One region of the Sterolibacterium denitrificans genome, then DNA from elsewhere that is predicted to be linked to it. Evidence: predicted binding sites of a transcription regulator. Region 1 holds the regulator's gene; the other holds the start of a gene.
What was found. The regulator sigma-54, encoded in region 1, starts transcription at its own class of promoters, with help from an activator protein. The targets are predictions, from matches to a motif close to TGGCACNNTTCCTGCT.
Positions count from the first base shown of each region.

Region 1 (10,465 bases):
GGTTGCGGCCGGCCGCAACGGGAATGACGACCTTGCGTATCGGTATGCCGAGGATGGTTTCGGTCTGGGCGTCGAGCGGCAGACGGGTGGCCTCGGGAACGCCGGGCTGCAGTTTTTGCAAATGCACGATCAGCTTGAGTTTCATCTTGCGGCGACTGGCGGCTTCGCCAAAGATGGTGCGGATGTTCAGCAGGCCCAGGCCGCGCACTTCAAGAAAGTCGCGCAACAGCTCGGGACAGCGGCCTTCGAGCGAATCGGGCCCCAGGCGCGAGACTTCGACGACGTCGTCGGCGACCAGCCCGTGTCCGCGCGAGATCAGTTCCAGCCCCAGCTCGCTCTTGCCGACGCCGGATTCGCCGGTGATCAGCACGCCCATGCCGAGCACGTCCATGAACACGCCGTGCAGGGAGGCCGTTTCGGCGAGTTGGCGCGCCAGATAGAGGCGCAGCGAGTCGATGATCGTGGCAGCCGAAAGCGTGGTGGCGAACAGGGGGATGTTGCCGCGTTCGCACAAGTCACGCAGCATTTCCGGAATGTCGCAGCCGTCGGCGACGATCATGGCCGGCGGTCGGGCGGCAACGATCTCGACCATGTAATGATTGACCTTGTCCGCCTGGCGGCCGTGAGCCCAGCGGATTTCCGGGGTGCCGAGTACCTGGATGCGCCCCGGATGAATGAGGTTGAGATGGCCGACCAGATCGGCCGGCGAGACGTCCGGCTGCCTGACGCTGACGGCATCGTTCATGGATCCGCAGATCCATTCGAGATGCAGCCGCTCGCGATTCAGCTCAAACAGCTGGGCGACGATCAGCTGGGGCATCGGCCTGCCAGTTCAGAAAAAGATTGTGCACCGCCTGGGCATCGGCGGCAGCGGCCAACTGCTCGCGGGATTGGCGGTCGGAAAAAATCTGGGCCAGTTCGGAGAGCAATTGCAGATGGCGTTCGGTCGCGGCTTCGGGGACCAGCAGCACGAACAGCAGGGAGACCGGCTTGCCGTCCGGCGAGTCGAACTGCACCGGCGTGGCCAGGCGCAGGAAGCCGCCCAGCGCATCCTTGAGCCCCTTGATGCGGCCATGCGGGATGGCGATGCCCTGGCCCAGTCCGGTCGAGCCGAGCTTTTCGCGCGCGAACAGGGCGTCATACACCGTGCTGCGCGCGAGGCCGTGGCGGTTTTCGAACAATATTCCGGCCTGCTCGAAAACACGTTTCTTGCTGCCCGCTTCGAGGTCGAGCAGGATGTTTTCAGGCGGCAGGAGTCTGGCGATCTGGTTCATCGGTGACGAGAATGAGCCTTCGTCGGTCGAGGGATGCGAAGTATACCCCTGAATGACCGACGCGTTCTGGTTGTACCTGTCGGGTTGGCGAGTCGTTGGATCGACGACCGGATCAATCGACGATCTGGCGCTTCTGGCTTTCATGCGCGTGGTTGGAAATCTTTTCCTTGTGCTTGACGACCTGGCGATCGAGCTTGTCGACCAGCGTGTCGATGGCGGCATACAGATCGGCCTCGATACTGTCGGCGTGAATGTCCTTGCCCTTGAGGTGCATGGTGATTTCCGCCTTCTGCTGGAGCTTGTCGACGGAGAGGATGACGTTGACGCTGGTCACGTTGTCGAAATGGCGGATCACCCGTTCCAGCTTGGTTTTGACGTAGTCGTTGATGGCAGGGGTTACTTCGACGTTGCGGCCGGTGATATTGAGATTCATGGTGACTCCTTCCCTTGGCGGGTGACTGTGAATTGATGGAACGGGTGAGACAGGCAGGACATGAGGAGGTGCTGGGGTACTTTACAGGGACTTGCGCAGATTGACCGGCGGGATGTTGAGGCCCTCACGGTACTTGGCAATGGTCCGCCTGGCGACGACGATCCCCTGGCGACCGAGGATTTCGGTGATTTTGGCATCGGACAGCGGCTTGCGGCCATCTTCCTCGCTCACCAGTTGCTTGATGAGGGCGCGGATGGCGGTGGACGAGGCCGCGCCGCCGGCATCGGTGGCGACGTGGCTGCCGAAAAAATACTTGAGCTCGAAGATGCCGCGCGGCGTGGCCATGAATTTCTGCGTGGTCACGCGCGAGATGGTCGATTCATGCAGCCCCAGGGTATCGGCGATTTCCCGCAGCGTCAGCGGGCGCATGGCCACTTCGCCATGTTCGAGAAACTGCTGCTGGCGTTCGACGATGGCCTGCGAGACGCGCAGGATGGTGTCGAAGCGCTGTTTCACGTTCTTGATCAGCCATTTCGCTTCCTGCAACTGGCCGGACAGGCCGGCATGCGCAGTCCCGCTGCCGCGCTGCTGCTGCAGGATGTCGGCATACAGCCGGTTGATGCGCAGCAGCGGCATGGCGGCCTGGTTGAGGCTGACGAGCCAGTGGCCGCGCTGTTTGCGCACGACGACGTCGGGGAGGATGTAGCGCGTATCGAGTGGCGAATACTGTGCGCCGGGGCGAGGATTCAGGGAACGAATCAGGGCGTGGGCGGCGCGCAATTCGTCATCATTGCAGCGCAGGGCGCGCTTGAGCTTGGCGAAGTCGCGCGCGGCCAGCAGATCGAGGTGGCTGCGCACCAGCGTCAATGCCAGATTGCGCACGGGCGAGGGCGGCTGGTTTTCCAGTTGCAGCGCCAGACATTCCTGCGGGCTGCGGGCGCCGATACCGGGAGGATCGAGGCTCTGCAGGCGGCGCAGGGCGATATTGAGTTCCTCGAGCAGGGCTTCCCGGTCGCCATCTTCCGGTTTCGCCGCATCGCCGGGCAGACTGCCGAGCAGGACGTCGGCGAGTTCTTCCATCTCCTGTTCGAGATAACCGTCGTCATCGAGCGCCTCGACCAAAAAGCTGACCAGGCTGCGATCGTGCGCGTCGAGCTGCATCAGGCCCAGTTGGGCGCCCAGATGCTCGCGCAATGAAACCTCGGCGCTTTGCAGCTCGCTGTAATCCCCATCATCATCGTTGGCGTCGCGCGGCTGGCGGCTGCGCATCTCGCCGATCCAGTCGCTGTCATTGCCAGCGCCGTAGCCGTCGTCATAGGTATTGCCGGCGTCTGCCGCCCCATCGTTGGCATCGCTGGCATTGCCGGCGACGTTGGCAGGATCGGGGTTGGGGCAAGCCGCCGTATCGGCGGCTTGCGGCATGGTGAGCGCGTCCCTGGCCGGAACGAAGCTGCCTTCGTGCGGTTCGGCGAGTTCGAGCAGGGGATTGTCCTGCAGGAGCTGGTCGATTTCCTGATTCAACTCCTGCGTCGACAACTGCAATAGCCGGATCGACTGTTGCAATTGCGGGGTCAGCGCAAGATGTTGGGAAAGTCTGAGCTGGAGCGTCTGTTTCATGGTCAGGCGGTTGCTCGGCCTGGCGAAAATCACATGCGAAAGTTTTCGCCGAGGTAGATCTTGCGAACGCTCTCATTATAAATGATCTCGTCCGGCCTGCCCGAAGCCAGCACCTCGCCGGCATTGATGATGGTGGCGCGATCGCAGATGCCGAGCGTTTCACGCACATTGTGATCGGTGATGAGCACGCCGATGCCGCGCTCCTTGAGGAAACGGATGATTTTCTGGATGTCGATGACGGCAATCGGGTCGACCCCGGCAAAGGGTTCGTCGAGCAGGATGAAGCGCGGACTGCTGGCCAGGGCGCGGGCGATCTCGACGCGCCGGCGCTCGCCGCCGGACAGCGAGATCGACGGGTTGTTGCGCAGGTGGCTGATGTGCAATTCCTGCAGCAGGGCGTCGAGGCGATTTTCGATTTCATCCCTGCGCAACTTCTGCAATTCCAGCACGGCGCGGATGTTGTCGGCGACGTTGAGCTTGCGGAATACCGAGTTTTCCTGCGGCAGATAGGACAGGCCGAGCCGTGCGCGCCGGTGGATCGGCATGTGGGTGAGGTTGGCGCTGGCCTGTTTGCCATCCATGGCGCTGCCGTCGTCCGCGCTCTCCACGATGCGGATTTCGCCGCCATCCGCCGCCACCAGGCCGACGATCATGTAGAAGCAGGTGGTCTTGCCGGCGCCATTGGGGCCGAGCAGACCGATGACTTCGCCGCTGCCGACATCGAAGGAAACATCCTTGACGACACTGCGCGATTTGTATTGCTTGCGCAGGCCTTCCACCACCAGCCGGGTCATTCCTCTGTCTCCATGTCTTGCGCGTCTTGCGGCAGGTCGCTGGATTTCCCGAGTTCCCTGAGCAGCCTGCGGATGACGTCGACGGCGAAGCCGCGTCCTTGCAGGAACCGCGCCTGGCGTGCCCATTCGCGGGCATCGCGCGGCACGCTGTTGAATTTGCTGCGCCAGACGGCCGCAGCGCGTGTGCGTTCGTCCTCGATTTCTTCCTGCGCCAGGCTGGCGTCGATCAGCTCGGCATCGATACCGCGCATGCGCAGACTGTGGGCGAGCCGGCTCGCGCCGAAGCGGGCGGCATGGCCGCGCACGTAGGCCTGCGCTGCGCGCGTGTCGGAAAGCAGGCCTTGTCGTTCGAGCTGATCGAGCACCTTGTCGATATCCTCGGCGGTCGGCGGCGTTGGCGGTTGCGTCGTTGCCGTGTGGCCGGCCGGAGTTGCGCCTACGCCCATTCTTCCGGCTTTGGCCGCCAGTTTCCTTGCCAGTTCGGCGCGGCTGTGTTCACGCTGCGCCAGCAGTTTGATTGCCAGAGCCCGCAGTGTGACTTGCGGGCTCTGCGGCGGCGTCTTCATGACCGGCGATGCTATCGGCGCTCGTCTCCGGGCTTCATGTCTCGTCGGCCTTGGCCTTGGTCTTGCGTCCCTGGCCTTCGTCGGCGGCCGGTGCCAGCGCCGTTACCCCGACCGCCTCGCGCACGCGATTCTCGATTTCGCGGGCGATCTCGCCATGCTCCTTGAGATATTCGCGCGCATTGTCCTTGCCCTGGCCGATTTTCTCGCCCTTGTAGGAATACCAGGCGCCGGATTTTTCGACGATCTTGTGCTCGACGCCCAGGTCGATGATTTCACCAGCGCGCGAGATGCCTTCTCCGTACAGGATGTCGAAGTGAGCTTCGCGGAACGGAGGCGCAACCTTGTTCTTCACCACCTTGACGCGGGTTTCATTGCCGATCACCTCGTCACCCTTCTTGATTGCGCCGGTGCGGCGGATATCCAGACGCACCGAGGCATAGAACTTGAGGGCATTGCCGCCGGTGGTGGTCTCGGGGCTGCCGAACATGACGCCGATCTTCATGCGGATCTGGTTGATGAAGATCACCAGGGTATTGGTGCGCTTGATGTTGCCGGTCAGCTTCCTCAGCGCCTGGCTCATCAGGCGGGCCTGCAGGCCGGGGAGCTGGTCACCCATCTCGCCCTCGATTTCGGCGCGTGGCACCAGGGCGGCCACCGAGTCGATGACGACGATATCGACGCCGCCCGAGCGCACCAGCATGTCGGCGATTTCCAGCCCCTGCTCGCCGGTGTCGGGCTGGGAAATCAGCATGTCGCCGACATTCACGCCGAGCTTGCCGGCATAGACCGGATCGAGCGCGTTTTCGGCGTCGATGTAGGCGGCGGTGCCGCCGGCCTTCTGGATTTCGGCGACGACATGCAGACACAGGGTGGTCTTGCCGGAAGATTCCGGGCCGTAGATTTCCACCACCCGGCCGCGCGGCAGACCGCCGATGCCCAGTGCCAGGTCGAGGCCCAGCGAGCCGGTGGAGACGGTCTGCAGATCGTTCTCGATCTGTGATTCACCCATCTTCATGATCGAGCCCTTGCCGAACTGCTTTTCGATCTGGGCCAGGGCGGCCTGAAGCGCCTTGCTCTTGTTTTCGTCGATTGCCATTGTCATTTTCCTTCGTCAAAGTCTGTCTTGGATTATGGCACAGTTCCCCGGCTTTCCAGCCGCGTCAGCAGGCCGTTCAGGGCATGAATGGCCGCCTGCTGGCGCACCGCGCCGCGGTTGCCGGGGAAATGTCGCGTTTCTACGCTGATCGTGTCATCCGGCAGCCGCCAGGCGAAGCAGACGGTGCCTACCGGCTTGTCGATGGTGGCGCCCGCGGGGCCGGCAATGCCGCTGATGGCGATCGCCACCTGGGCATGGGCGCGGGCAATGGCGCCTGCCGCCATGGCACGCACGGTGGCCTCGCTGACTGCGCCCTGGCGTTCGAGAAGCGCTGCCGGGACGCCGAGCATTTCCTGCTTGGCGGCATTCGAATAGGTGACGAAGCCGCGCTCGAACCAGGCCGAACTGCCCGCCGTGGCCGTGACGGCTGCGGCCACCAGGCCGCCGGTACAGGATTCGGCGCAGGCGAGCCGCAGCTTGCGGGCGCTCAGGGCCGCGCCGACGGCCGCCGACAGTCGTTCGAGTTCGGTTTCCATGCTCAAGCTAGCGCCACCTTGGCCAGCAGGATGACTGCCAGCGTGTAAGCGGCGGCGACCACGTCGTCCATCATCACGCCGAAGCCGTTCTTCATGTGCCGGTCGAACCAGTTGGCCGGCGGCGGCTTGACGATGTCGAAGAAGCGGAACAGCAGGAAGGCGGCAAGTTGCCAGATGATGCCGGTCGGCGTCAGGAGCAGCACGCACCAGAACGGCACGATTTCATCCCAGACGATGGCGCCGTGGTCGGCCACGCCCAGCGCCTGGCCGGTGCGTTCGCAGGCCAGCACGCCATAGGCCAGGGCGAATGCGAGGCACAGGGCAAACGCGGTGGCGTCGGGCACGACCATGCGCAGCGCGGGATAGGTCAGCCAGGCGAACAAGGTGCCGACCGTGCCCGAGGCCCAGGGCGAAAGACCGCTGCCCAGGCCGCAGGCGATGAAATGGTGCGGCGAGCGGAACAGGAAGGGCCAGGGCGGGGGCGGATTTTTCTTGATCTTCATGTCTTTTTCTCTGCGGTGTCTGTGTCTGCGGTGGCGGGAGCGAAATGATCGTAGCCGCGCCGCGCCGGGCTCATCTCGCGGCCGTCGGCATCGAGCAGGTGGATCCGCCCGGCCGGGCCGGCGGCAACCGTGCCGATGCAGGTCAGCGGGATCTGCAACCGTGCGCCGAGCGCCAGGATGTCCTCATGGCGCGCCGCCGGGGCGGTGAAGGCCAGTTCGTAGTCGTCACCGCCGCCGAGCAGGCAGTCCGTTGCCAGTCGTGCATCGACGTCGTTGCCGCAGTACAGGACGGCAGCCGGCAGGCGGTCGAAATGCAGCGTGGCGGTTGCTTGCGAGCGTTCGAGGATGTGGCCGAGGTCGGCCAGCAGACCATCGGAAACGTCGATGGCCGCATGCGCCAACCCGTCCTGCGCCAGCGCGCGGCCGAGGGCGATGCGTGGCTGGGGCCGGTCGAGGGCGCGCAGGCAGGCGCTGCGCAGCGGTTCCATCAACCGACAGCGCGCCTGCCGTTGCGCCAGGCCCAGCGTGGCGAGGCCGAGCGTGCCGGAAATCCAGATCTCGTCGGCGGGCCGGGCGGCCGAGCGCAGCAGCGCCTGACCGGCGGGAATTTCGCCAAACAGGGTGACGTTGAAAGCCAGTGGGCCGCGCGTGGTGTCGCCGCCGATCAGGTCGACGGCGAACGTGTCGGCGCAGGCGAAAAAACCTTCGGCATAGGCGGCCAGCCAGGCTTCATCGGCGGCTTTGTCGGCCGGCAGGGCCAGGCTGAGCAAGGCCCAGCGCGGCAGCGCGCCCATGGCGGCGAGATCGGAAAGATTCACCGCCAGGGTCTTCCAGCCCAGATCCGCCGGATCGGCGTCGGGCAGGAAATGCGTGCCGGCGACCAGCATGTCGGTCGTCACCACGATTTCCATGCCGGGCGCGGGACGCACGATGGCGGCATCATCGCCGACGCCGAGCACGCTGTGCCGGGCAGGGCGTTTGAAATGGCGTTCGATCAGGGCAAATTCCGACGGCATGGGTTTTTGGAATCCAGGTGCCGGTAGAACGCGGGGCGCGCGAAGATCAGGGACAGGGAATCAAGGACGGGGCGCCTGCCGGGCTTCGTGCGGACGCAGTTCGGCGGCAAGCTTGTCGAGCACGCCGTTGACGAATTTGTGTCCGTCGGTGCCGCCGTAATCCTTGGCCAGATCGATGGCCTCGTTGAGGATGACGCGGTAGGGCGTTTCCGGGAAATGGCTGAACTCGCAGGCGGCCATCAGCAGGATGCCGCGCTCGATCGGCGAGACTTCAGGCCATGGCCGGTCGATGTGGGGCGCCAGTGCGGCTTGCAGACTGGCGGCATGGTCGAGCGTCTGGCCCAGCAGGGCGCGATACAGCGTCAGGTCGGCCTTGTCGAAATTGGTCACGCCCGCGGCGTGGCCTTCGATCGCGGCCTGATCCTGTCCGCCGACCAGGTGCTGGTACAGCCCCTGCAGGACGAACTCGCGGGCGCGGCGGCGCGGTTGCTTGGCGGCCATCTACTTCACCGCCCGCAGCAGATTGGCCATTTCGACGGCGGCCTGGGCGGCTTCGGCGCCCTTCACTGCCATGCGTGCCAGCGCCTGGTCGTCGTCCTCGGTGGTCAGCACCGCATTGGCGATGGGAATGCCGGTATTCAACTGGACATCGAGGATGCCGCGCGCCGATTCGTTGGAAACCACTTCGAAATGATAGGTCTCGCCACGGATCACGCAGCCGATGGCAACCAGCGCATGGTAGCGGCCGCTTTGCGCCATGGTCTGCAGCACCAGCGGCAGCTCCAGCGCGCCGGGCACGCTGGCGAGGGTGACGGCGGCAGCATCCACGCCCAGACGAATCAACTCATCCACGCAGGCTTTGCGCAGGCCGTCACCGATTTCCGGATTGAAGCGGCTGATGACGATGCCGACGCGCAGCCCGGCGCCGGTAAGATCGGGTTCGATTGCGGTGATTTGTTGCGAGAATGACATGGCCTGTCCCAATGAATTCTGAATCCGGTGCTCTGGTGCGTCTGTCCCGCGTGAATTCCCGCTTGCGCGGGAATGGCTGCGGGCTGTCTGGGTGCGTCAGCTGCGCGTGCCGTCCGGCGCCAGATAGCCGCAGACTTCGAGGCCGAAGCCGGTCATGCTGGGCATCTTGCGCGGGCTGGACATCAGGCGCATTTTGCCGACGCCCAGGTCGAGCAGGATCTGCGCGCCGATGCCGTAGATGCGTGGATCCCATTTGACTGCCGGGCGATCGGCCGGCGCTTCCGGGCGCAGCGCAGCGAGCAGTTCCTGGCCGCAGTCCTGGTCCTGGCGTCGGTGCAGCAGAACGATCACGCCGCTGCCCGCAGCGGCGATGGTTTGCAGCGACTGATCGATGCTGAAACCCGGACGCGGGCTTTTGCAGTCGAGAAAATCGAGTAGCGAGGCGGACTCCTGAACCCGTACCAGCGTTTCGCCGTCGCGGTGGATTTCACCGAAAGTCAGCGTCAGGTGCATATCGCCCGTGGTCTTGTCTTCAAAGGCCGCCAACTGGAAGCGGCCGTGGTGGTTGAGGACTTCCTTCTCGGCAACGCGCTCGACCAGTTTTTCGGTCTCGCTGCGATAGTGGATCAGGTCGGCGATGGTGCCGATCTTCAGTCCATGTTCCCTGGCGAATTCGATCAGATCGGGCAGCCGCGCCATGCTGCCGTCTTCCTTGAGGATTTCGCAGATCACGGCCGCCGGTTCGCACCCGGCGATGTGGGCCAGGTCGCAGCCGGCTTCGGTGTGGCCGGCGCGCACCAGCACGCCGCCGGGCTTGGCCGTGATGGGGAAGATATGGCCGGGCTGGACGATGTCGCTGGCCTTGGCGTTTCTGGCTACCGCTGCCTGCACGGTGCGCGCCCGATCATGGGCCGAGATGCCGGTGGTCACGCCTTCGGCGGCTTCGATGGAAACGGTGAAGGCAGTCGAGAACTGGCTGCGGTTGTCGCGCGCCATCGGGGCAAGGCCCAACTGCTGGCAGCGCGCCTCGGTCAGCGTCAGGCAGACCAGCCCACGGCCGAAACGGGCCATGAAATTGATGACTTCGGGCGTGACGTGCTCGGCGGCGATCACCAGATCGCCTTCGTTCTCGCGGTCTTCCTCGTCGACGAGGACCACCATCTTGCCGGCGCGGATGTCGGCGATAATCTCTTTGATCGGGCTGACGCTCATGGCGGTTCGGGTTGGCTGGTCAAATCGAGCGGGAAAAGTGGGGTATTGTAATCGTTTCAGGCAGGGCCGTCTGCCGGCAGCAGGCGGCAAGCCGTACTGCAACTGGAGGAGAGCGCGATGAATTTCGGTGCGGATGATGCCTACTACGCCGCCCTGGCGGGCTTGCTGTTGCTGGGCGTGTTTACGTTTTACGGCACGGTCAAGAACCTGAGTCCTTACGGCCGGCTGCGTGAAGGCGGCAGGGGCGCAACGGAGGCAACGGATGCGACGCTGCCTTCGCCGCTGGCCTGGCTGCTCTTCGAGAGCCCACAGTTGTTCGCTTTCGCCGCCACCTTCTGGCTGCTGGCCGACCATCACTCGGCCACGGCCCTGCTGCTGTTCGCCCTCTGGCAGTCGCACTACCTGTATCGCGGCTTCATCTATCCGCTGCGCCGCAACGACAAAGG
Region 1 is NZ_LT837803.1:997,493-1,007,957, forward strand. Features, by position in the region: gene hprK (HPr(Ser) kinase/phosphatase) at 1-820, opposite strand, end outside; gene ptsN (PTS IIA-like nitrogen regulatory protein PtsN) at 789-1,274, opposite strand; gene hpf (ribosome hibernation-promoting factor, HPF/YfiA family) at 1,387-1,707, opposite strand; gene SDENCHOL_RS04605 (RNA polymerase factor sigma-54) at 1,789-3,324, opposite strand; gene lptB (LPS export ABC transporter ATP-binding protein) at 3,354-4,118, opposite strand; gene SDENCHOL_RS04615 (regulatory protein RecX) at 4,115-4,684, opposite strand; gene recA (recombinase RecA) at 4,719-5,774, opposite strand; gene SDENCHOL_RS04625 (CinA family protein) at 5,813-6,316, opposite strand; gene SDENCHOL_RS04630 (phosphatidylglycerophosphatase A) at 6,319-6,819, opposite strand; gene thiL (thiamine-phosphate kinase) at 6,816-7,835, opposite strand; gene nusB (transcription antitermination factor NusB) at 7,896-8,336, opposite strand; gene ribH (6,7-dimethyl-8-ribityllumazine synthase) at 8,337-8,807, opposite strand; gene ribBA (bifunctional 3,4-dihydroxy-2-butanone-4-phosphate synthase/GTP cyclohydrolase II) at 8,904-10,019, opposite strand; gene SDENCHOL_RS04655 (DUF1295 domain-containing protein) at 10,137-10,465, shown strand, end outside.

Region 2 (10,465 bases), 760 kb from region 1:
GGCCTTGCGGCTCACTCCCGGTTTTTCTTGCGGCTCATGGGCATCCGCGCCTGCCCGTGGCAGACGTTCTGCCTTGGTGCATCAACCGATTTCAGCCAGCAGTTCCGGCACGGCAGTGAACAGATCGGCCACCAGACCGTAGTCGGCGACCTGGAAGATCGGCGCATCGGGATCCTTGTTGATGGCGACGATCACCTTGCTGTCCTTCATCCCGGCCAGATGCTGGATGGCGCCGGAAATGCCGACGGCGATGTAGAGCTGCGGCGCGACGATCTTGCCGGTCTGGCCGACCTGATAGTCGTTGGGCACGTAGCCGGCATCGACGGCGGCACGCGAAGCGCCCAGCGCGGCGTTGAGCTTGTCGGCCAGCGGCTCCAGCACGCTCTTGTAGTTCTCGGCCGAACCCATGCCGCGACCGCCGGAAACGACGATCTTGGCCGCGCCCAGTTCCGGACGGGCGCTCTTGACGATTTCACGACCGACGACCTTGCTCAGGCCCGAGTCGGCGGCAGCGGCAATCGCCTCGACCGCGGCACTGCCGCCTTCGGCAGCGACGGCATCGAAACCGGTGGTGCGCACGGTGATGACCTTGACCGCATCCGCGCTCTTCACCGTGGCCATGGCATTGCCGGCGTAGGTCGGGCGAACGAAGGTGTCAGCGGATTCGACTGCGGTGATTTCCGAGATCTGCGCGACATCCAGCAGGGCCGCCACGCGCGGCAGCATGTTCTTGCCGGTCACCGTGGCCGGCGCCAGGATGTGGCTGTAGCCGGCGGCATTGGCCACCACCAGGGCGGCGACGTTCTCGGCCGTCTGTTCGGCGTAGATGGCGTTGTCGGCAACCTTGACCTTGGCCACGCCGGCAATCCTGGCAGCGGCTGCGGCCGCGTCGCCGCAACCGGCGCCGGCGACCAGCACATGCACCTCGCCGCCGATCTTCTGGGCAGCGGCAACGGTATTCAGCGTTGCGCCATTGATCGCGGCATTGTTGTGTTCAGCAATAACGAGAATAGCCATCAGATCACCTTCGCTTCATTCTTGAGTTTGTTGACCAGTTCCTTGACGTCGGCCACTTTCACGCCGGCACCGCGCTTGGCGGGCTCGGCCACTTTCAGGGTGGTCAGACGCGGCGTCACATCGACGCCCAGATCGGCCGGCTTGAGCGTATCGAGCGGCTTCTTCTTGGCCTTCATGATGTTGGGCAGCGTGGCGTAGCGCGGCTCGTTCAAGCGCAGGTCGGTGGTCACCACCGCCGGCAGCTTGAGTTCCAGCGTTTCGGAACCGCCGTCGACTTCGCGCGTCACCGTGGCCTTGCCATCGGCGATCACCACTTTCGAAGCGAAGGTGGCCTGCGCCCAACCCGCCAGCGCGGCGAACATTTGCCCGGTCTGGTTGGAGTCGTCGTCGATGGCCTGCTTGCCGAAGATCACCAGTTGCGGCTGCTCCTTGTCGGCCACGGCCTTGATCAGCTTGGCAACCGCCAGCGGTTGCAGGTCGGCGTCGGACTCGACCAGGATGCCGCGATCGGCGCCGATGGCCATGGCCGTGCGCAGGGTTTCCTGGCAGGCGGCCACGCCGCAGCTGACGGCGATGACTTCGGTGGCGATGCCGGCTTCCTTGAGGCGCACGGCTTCTTCGATGGCGATTTCATCGAAGGGGTTGACGGACATCTTGACGTTGGCCAGATCAACACCCGTGCCGTCAGCCTTGACGCGCACCTTGACGTTGAAATCCACCACGCGCTTTACGGGGACTAGTATCTTCAAGTCAGCATCCTCATACGTACATGAAAAAAGCAACTACACAAAAACCGGACTGCGAAAGCCGCGAATTATGCTCCAATTTGCCTCCTTCCGGGTCGCTCCGGATGGACTTTTTTCCATAAAACATCACTCCGTCAATGTTTTAAACACCCAGTCCGCGCCGAACCCCGGCGACTCGCACCTTCGCTTCGACCTCCGGAATACGGGGAATACCGGCCCTGCCCCGACCGGCCTTTTGCGCCCCGGTTTTCGCTTTGTGCCACACAGGCTTAGGCAAGATTCTGTTTATAGACAACTATCCAGCAACCAGGCGGCATGTGAATTGCCGATTGCATTATTGGATAAGCTATATTATTCTGGGATGATCAATCAGTTTGCTTGACCTCTCCCGTCGGCAGCGCTGTTGCTTGCCGTCCACATAACGCCGCAACGCCATGATGATGCCCGTCCCGAGCTCCGCGCAGGCATGAAGAACACAACGACCCGTCTCCTGCTGATCGAAGACGACCCGTCGGTCGCCACCCGCATCAACGACGCGCTTGCCGCCAGCGGCCGCGACACCCATGGGTCGTTCCATCTCGTCTGGGCGCCGACGCTGGACGGCGCTCTGCGTCAACTGGCGGGAAACACCGAACCGCTCGAATCGCCCGCACCACTCGAACCACTGATCGACGCAGCCGACGGCACCATCGGCGATCTCCCCTACAGCGCCATCCTGCTCGGACTCACGCACACCGACCACTGCGATATCGAAGCATTCGACAGAATCACCGCGGCCGCTCCCGAGCTTCCCGTGCTGCTGCTGGGCGACGCCGACGATCCGGTGCTCGAACGCCAGGCGCTGCGCCGTGGCGCCCAGGCCTACCTGCCACGCACGCTGCTGCGCAATGGCAACCTCGGCAACGCCAGCTGGCTGTTCCATACGCTGCACAACGCCATAGAACGCAAGCTGCTGATCCGCTCCCTGAAGCAGACCGAGGCAGAACTCCAGACCGAGCGCCAGCGCTTTCATGCCGTGCTTGCCTCGGCCAGCGACGGCATCATCGCGCTGGATGCCGAAGGCCGGATCACGCACATGAATGCCGTGGCCGAAAAACTCTCCGGCTGGCCGCTGCACGAAGCGCTCGACCGTCCCTTGGCCGACATCTACCGCACGATCGACGGCAAAACCCGTCAGCCCGTCGAATCCACGCTCGACAGGATGCTGAGGGAAAACCGTTCCAGCGGCTTTGGCACGAGCGCCATCCTGCTGCATCGCGACAACGGGGAATTCAGCATCGAGGATGCGCTCACCCAGTTTCGCGATCCCGCCGGCCAAACGACGGGCAGCCTGCTGGTGTTTCGCGACGTCGGCGATACGCAGGGCATGGCCATGAAAATGGCCTACCTAGCGCAGCATGACGCATTGACCGGCCTGCCCAACCGTTCCCTGATGCACGACCGGCTGGCCCAGGCCGTCACCCTGGCCGGCCGCTACTCGCGCAAGGCCGCCCTGCTTTACATGGATGTCGATCGTTTCAAGAACATCAACGATTCGCTCGGCCATCCAATCGGCGACAAGCTGCTGCAAGTGATCGCCGACCGCCTGCTGACCTGCGTGCGCTACTCGGATACGGTGAGCCGCCAGGGCGGCGACGAATTCGTCATCCTGCTCACGGAAATCGAGCAATCCCACGACGCGGCGATCTGCGCGGAAAAAATCCTCAACGCACTATCCAGGCCGATCGCCATCGACAGCCACCAGATCTATATCACCTCGAGTATCGGCATCAGCCTTTATCCGGATGACGGCAAGGATACCGAAGCCCTCATTCGCAGCGCCGATCTCGCGATGTATCACGCCAAGGCCGGTGGACGCGCCAATTTCCAGTTTTTCCGCCAGACGATGAATGAGCGTCTGGTACAGCGCCAATCGCTGGAAGACACGCTGCGCAATGCCCTGAAAAAACGCCAGTTCATTCTTCACTACCAGCCCAAGATCGATCTCGAAAATGGCGCCATCACCGGCGCCGAGGCGCTGGTGCGCTGGAATCATCCCGAGCGGGGACTGATTTCACCGGCGCTGTTCGTGCCGGTCGCCGAGGAATGCGGGCTCATGCAGCAGATCGGACAATGGGTGCTGCGCGAAGCCTGCCGGCAAATGCAGAACTGGCAGAATGCCGGCCTGGATGTCGGGCGCGTTGCCGTCAATATTTCCACGCCGGAATTCCGCTCGCGCAACTTCGTCAACGACGTTCGCGACGCGCTTGCCGAAACCGGCATGGCGGCCGAATATCTGGAAATCGAACTCAAGGAAGCGGCGCTGATGGCCGATCTCGAGCATGCCCAGTCCAGACTGTCGGAACTCAAGGAACTCGGCGTCAATATTGCCATCGACGATTTCGGCACGGGCCATTCCAGCCTCCGCCAATTGAAGCGCTTCCCTATCGACAGCCTGAAAATCGACCGATCCTTCGTGCAGTGCATGACCAAGGATCCCGCCGATGCGGCCATCGTCAGTGCCGTCATCAGCATGGGCAAGAGCCTCAACTACCGCGTCGTCGCCGAAGGCGTGGAAACGCGCGAGCAGCACCTGTTCCTGCAAGCCAATCTCTGCGATGAAAGCCAGGGCCATCATTTCAGCCGGCCGCTGAATGCCGAGGGCTTCACGGCCCTGATGACGCGCAACCCGAGTCATTCGGCCGAATTGCACTGAAGCCTGCCGGCTTCAGTGCATGCTCCCGCGCAGCGATACAGATAGAGACAGCCTAAGGAAACACTGAATAAGTCCGTTCGCCCTGAGCCTGTCGAAGGGCAGGCTTTGCAACTTGCTGATTTAGTACATCCTCCGTTCATGGTTCGACAAGCTCACCACGAACGGAGGGCTTATCCAGCGTTTCCCTAATCGCTGTACGCGCGTTCGCCGTGGCTCGCCACATCCAGCCCGACCCGTTCGTCATCCTCGCTCACCCGCAGGCCGATCGTCATATCCACCAGCTTGAAGGCGAGGAAGGCCACCACGCCCGACCAGACGATGGTGATCACGATCCCCTCCGCCTGCACCAGCAATTGGCTGGCGATGGAAAAGTCCGCAGCGCCGGTGCCGCCCAGTGAAGGCGCGGTGAAAACGCCCGTCAACAGGGCGCCGAGTATCCCTCCCATGCCGTGGATGCCGAACACGTCCAGCGTATCGTCCGCGCCCAGCATGCGCTTGAGCGCATGGACGGCCCAGAGGCACAGCAGACCCGCCAGGAAGCCGATGACGATGGCCCCCATGGGCGCCACGCTGCCGCACGCCGGCGTAATGGCCACCAGGCCGGCAATGGCGCCCGAGGCCGCGCCGAGCATCGACGCCTTCTTCTTGAACAGGCTTTCCCCCAGGCTCCAGGCGAGCACGCCGGCCGCGGTGGCCACCAGCGTATTGATGAAGGCCAGCGCCGCGCCGGCATTGGCTTCCAGGTTGGAACCCGCATTGAAGCCGAACCAGCCCACCCACAGCATGGACGCGCCGACCATCGTATGCGTCAGATTGTGCGGCGCCATGATTTCCTTCCTGTAGCCGATGCGCGTGCCGACCATCCAGGCGCCGACCAGACCGGCGACCGCCGCGTTGATGTGCACCACGGTGCCGCCGGCGAAATCCAGCGCGCCCTTGCTCAACAGGTAGCCGCCGGCACCCCACACCATGTGCGCAATCGGCAGATAGGCAAAGCTGAACCAGAGCGTGCAGAAGACGAGCACGGCAGCGAAGCGGATGCGCTCGGCAAAGGAACCCACGATCAGCGCGCAGGTGATCCCGGCAAACGTCGCCTGGAAGGCGGCAAACAGCAGTTCCGGAATTTTCACGTTCTCCGAAAAGGTATCGGCCAGGGATGCCGTATCGATGCCGGCAAGAAAGAGCTTGTCCAGCGATCCGATGAACCGGCCCGCACCGCCAAAGGCCAGCGTGTAGCCATAGACGGACCAAAGCACGGCAATCAGGGAAAACACCACGAGCACCTGCATCAGAACGGACAGCACGTTCTTCCTGCGGACGAGGCCGCCATAAAACAGCGCCAGCCCAGGCACCGCCATGAAGACCACCAGGGCGGTGGCAACCAGCATCCAGGCGACATCGCCTTTTTCCACGATGGCGCCGACGGCATTTGCACCGTCACCGGCGAATGCAAGGACTGGGCTTGCCAGGATGGCGGCGGTGGCCGTGGCAACGAGAGATTTTTTCACGGTAGCACTCCAGATCGTTGAAAGTAAGACAGGTTACGGACGGATCGAACGGATCAAAGGGATTGGACGCATCGGAAGAATCGGAAAATACTCAGATCGCATCGACGCCGGTTTCACCCGTGCGGATGCGAATGACGTTCTCCAGGTTGCAGACGAAAATCTTGCCGTCGCCGATGCGGTCGGTATGGGCGGCCTTGATGACGGCGTCCACGACCCGATCCAGCATGTCCGCCTCGATGGCGATTTCGATTTTCGTCTTCGGCAGAAAGTCCACGACGTACTCCGCGCCCCGATACAGCTCGGCATGGCCCTTCTGGCGGCCGAAGCCTTTGACTTCCGTGACCGTGATGCCACGCACGCCGATATCCGAGAGCGCCTCGCGCACTTCGTCGAGCTTGAACGGCTTGATGATGGCAGTGACCAGTTTCATGTTGGCTCCTTTCGGTGATTACAGCGTTTTGGTAAAGCTGACGACGATCCGGTCGTCGCCCAGATCGCGGTTGAAGGCGTTGTGATACGGCTGGCCGGCCTTGCCTTTGGCATTGCTGCCGGAGACATGAACGCCGAGGCTGCCGAAACCGAGATCCTTGCTGACGCCGAGCCGGTAATCGGTATATGAAGCCTCACCGAAATCCTTGACGCTCTGGTGGCCCAGATGGGCATTGATGCCCCAGCCGTTGCCCAGATCGTGCTCCAGCGCAAGATCGGCATAGCCGCTGCCGCGCGTCTTGCCGCCCGTCGGCGTGGAAGCGCCGAAGAGATGGCTGGAGACGACGCTGGAATACTTGAAACTGATGGACTTCCAGCCGAGCTTGGCGTGGATTTCGGTGGTGTCCGGCCGGGTGAAGCCGGCCGGGTAGCTGCCCGGATAGCGATAATTCAGCACGCCGACGTCGTAATACCAGTCGCCGCCGGCAAAGCTTTGCTTGTAGCCGCCGTAGATGTCGAGTTCCAGCGGCGCGCTGATGCCGGGGCCCTGATCGGAGAGCCACGAAATCGTCGAACCCCAGGTGCCCGCATAGAAGCCGCTGGCATGCACGTAATCGAAGCCGCCCTGCAGCGCGGGCTTGCCATTGGTCTGGTCGATGCCGCGGTACAGGTAGGTGGAAGTCAGCGTGATGTTGCCGCTGAAACTATGGCTGTCGGGCGATTCGGCAGCCATGGCGGCCGCGGGCAGCAAGGCAAGAACTGCAGCATAAAGCGTATTTTTCATGGCGATTTCCCCGTTGTGCGTTGTGATTTGCGCATGCTGCAAATGCAGCGTGGCCACTCCTCACACAGCAGAAACCGTGCCAACACAAAAAACACAGTTATTTCAAATGCTTACAAAGAATTACGGGTAGTGGATGAAAGAATACCGGCCTCGTCCTGTGGCACGCCGCACCGCCTGCGCGCCAACAACGGGCATGCGCGCTGCAGATCATGGTCACGGCGGCGACGGCAGGCATGGCACGGCAATTGCGTCGTTCAAGATTTCAAATTCTCGGCGGAGCAAGACATGAACGTGCATTTCGTGGAACACGAAGCCTTTGAAGCACCTGGCGCCTTCACCGCCTGGGTGAACGAGCGCGGCCACACGGCCAGCCATTCCCGCGTATATGCCCATGAACCTTTGCCGACGGCCATCGCCGCCATCGACCTGCTGGTCATCCTGGGCGGGCCGCAATCGACGACGACGACGCGGGAAGAGTGCGCGCATTTCGACGCCGCCGCCGAATGCGCCCTGATTGCCGCCTGCATCGCCGCGGGCAAGGCCGTGGTCGGCGTCTGTCTGGGCGCGCAGTTGCTGGGCAAGGCGCTGGGCGCGCCGCACGAATCCAGCCCGGCAAAGGAAATCGGCAAGTTTCCCATCCAGTTGACGGCGGCAGGCAAAACCCATCCCATGTGCGCCCACTTTGGCGACGGCCTGGAAGTCGGCCATTGGCACAGCGACATGCCCGGGCTGACGCCGCAGTCAAGGATCCTTGCCCGCAGCGCCGGCTGCCCGCGGCAGATCATCGAGTATGGCGAACTGGCCTATGGCTTGCAGTGCCACCTGGAATTCACCGCGGAAACGATCGAAGGAATGATCATCGCGACGCCACCCGCGGAGTTTGCGGCAGCAGCGTCAGGTTTCGTGCAAACGCCCGAAATGCTGCGCGCCCACGATTACGGCCCCATGAACCGGAAGCTGTTCGAGTTTCTCGATCGCTTGATGGCGGCCTATGCCCTGCGGCGCGAACCCGCCTGACATTCCCGGCGGACGATGGCCATGAGCTTCAGGGCCACAGCCACAGCCCTTCGTACACCCTCGTTGCAGGCCCGGCCATGAGGACTGGCGCATTTTCGCCCGGCCACTCGATGCGCAGTTCGCCACCGGGCAGTGCCACCTCGACCCGCTCATCCAGCAAACCGCGCCGCCGGCCGGCCACCACGGCGGCGCACGCGCCCGTGCCGCAGGCGAGCGTTTCCCCGGTGCCGCGCTCGAACACCCGCAGCTTCACCCGATCGCGCGCCAGCACCTGCATGAAGCCGACGTTCACCCGGGCCGGAAAGCGCGGATGCGACTCCAGCAGCGGCCCGAGCCTGCCCACCGGCGCCGTGTCGACCGATTCGACGAACAGCACGGCATGCGGATTGCCCATGTTGACGACGGCCAGCTCGACCTGTTCGCTGCCGCCATCGACGTTAACCTCGACCCGATGAAGCAACGCCGGCGCATCGGCCAGAAAAGGGATTTCGGCCGGCAGCAGCTTAGGCACGCCCATGTTCACCACCACGCGGCCTTCGGGCGTGAGGCGCAGTTCGATCACTCCGGCAGCGGTTTCCACGCGGATGAGATCCTTGTCGCTCAATCCCCGGTCGCGCACGAAGCGGGCGAAGCAGCGTGCGCCATTGCCGCACTGCTCGACCTCCGAGCCATCGGCATTGAAGATGCGGTAGCGGAAATCCACGTCCGGCCGGGTGGCCGGCTCGACCATCAGCAACTGGTCGAAGCCCACGCCGAAATGGCGGTCGGCGAGCAGACGAATTTGCGCATCGCTCAGTTGCAGGTGCGCGCGGGTGCAATCCAGCACCATGAAATCATTGCCCAGGCCGTGCATTTTGGTGAACGCCAAAGGCGTTCGATTTGGATTTGGATTCATGCCCATGACGCCCAATGACGCTCAAGGAGCCAGCGGCAGCCCGCGCTTGTGCGCGCTGGCATCGAAAGCCGCCAGGATGCGTGCGCTGGCCGCTTCGCTCACCGGCTGGCCGTGCAGGAAGGCGTCGATTTCCGCATAGCTGACGCCATAGGCCAGTTCATCCGGCTTGCCGGGATGCAGTTCTTCGAGGTCGGCCGTGGGCGTTTTGTGAACCAGCGCCTCAGGAGCGCCAAGATGGCTCGCCATGGCGCGGACCTGGCTTTTCACCAGGCCGGACAAGGGCGCCAGATCGCAGGCGCCATCGCCGAATTTGGTGAAGAAGCCCATCACCGCCTCGGCGGCATGATCGGTGCCGATGACCAGGCCGCCCGTCGCATTGGCGATGGCGTATTGCGCCGCCATGCGGCAACGCGCCTTGAGATTGCCGAGCACGAAATCGCGCCGCGGCGCAGGCAGACAGTGCAGATGAGCGAGCTGCGCGGCCAATCCGCGGACGCCGGCCTCGATGTTGACGACGCAGACCTCGTCGGCACGGATGAAGTCGAGCGCGGCGCGGGCGTCCCGCTCGTCGTGCTGTTCCTTGTAGGGTAGGCGCACGGCGATGAAACGGTAGTCGGAAGCGGCATCGCCGCCGGCCGCGCGCAGCGTTTCCACCGCCAACTGGGCCAGCCGGCCGGCCAGCAGCGAATCGACGCCGCCGCTGATGCCCAGCACCAAAGTCTTCAGGCCGCTCGCGCGCAGCCTTTCCTGAATGAAACCGATGCGCCGGTCGATCTCCGCCTGCAAGGCCGCGAGGTCGGCAAAGGGTGGAACCACCTTGAGCACGGCGGCGATCTCCTGCTGGCGCGTTGGCATCGGCAGCGGCCCCCTAAATCTGTTGGCCCGGACGCCACTGACGCGGCGCAAAGTTCAGCGTGGCGAAATAATCCTCCACCGTCTCGGCCCGGCGGATCAGCTCGACCCCGCCGTCCTCGCGCAGCAGCAGTTCCTGCGGACGCAGCTTGCCGTTGTAGTTGAAGCCCATGGCGCTGCCATGCGCGCCGGTATCGTGGATGACCAGCAGATCGCCATCGGCCACCGGCGGCAGCGGACGCTGGATGGCGAACTTGTCGTTGTTTTCGCACAGCGAACCGACCACATCCACCGGCAGGTCGTCCGGGCCGGGCGTTTTGCCGAGCACGTCGATGTGATGGTAGGCCCCATACATGCCCGGCCGCATCAGCGCGGACATGCAGGCATCGACGCCGATGAAAGTGCGGTAGGTGTCCTTGCGGTTGATCGCCCGGGTGACCAGCACGCCATGCGGGCCGGTCATGTAACGGCCGCTCTCCATGCACAGGCGCGGAACGTAAGCATTGCGCCGGAAAAACTGTT
Region 2 is NZ_LT837803.1:1,758,730-1,769,194, reverse strand. Features, by position in the region: gene SDENCHOL_RS08120 (electron transfer flavoprotein subunit alpha/FixB family protein) at 82-1,017, opposite strand; gene SDENCHOL_RS08115 (electron transfer flavoprotein subunit beta/FixA family protein) at 1,017-1,766, opposite strand; gene SDENCHOL_RS08110 (putative bifunctional diguanylate cyclase/phosphodiesterase) at 2,230-4,458, shown strand; gene SDENCHOL_RS08105 (ammonium transporter) at 4,644-5,981, opposite strand; gene SDENCHOL_RS08100 (P-II family nitrogen regulator) at 6,058-6,396, opposite strand; gene SDENCHOL_RS08095 (TorF family putative porin) at 6,415-7,179, opposite strand; gene SDENCHOL_RS08090 (glutamine amidotransferase-related protein) at 7,465-8,196, shown strand; gene dapF (diaminopimelate epimerase) at 8,225-9,091, opposite strand; gene nadE (ammonia-dependent NAD(+) synthetase) at 9,113-9,946, opposite strand; gene SDENCHOL_RS08075 (diaminopimelate decarboxylase) at 9,960-10,465, opposite strand, start outside.
Region 2: the regulator sigma-54 is predicted to act here: its motif matches at 7,246-7,261, upstream of SDENCHOL_RS08095 (TorF family putative porin).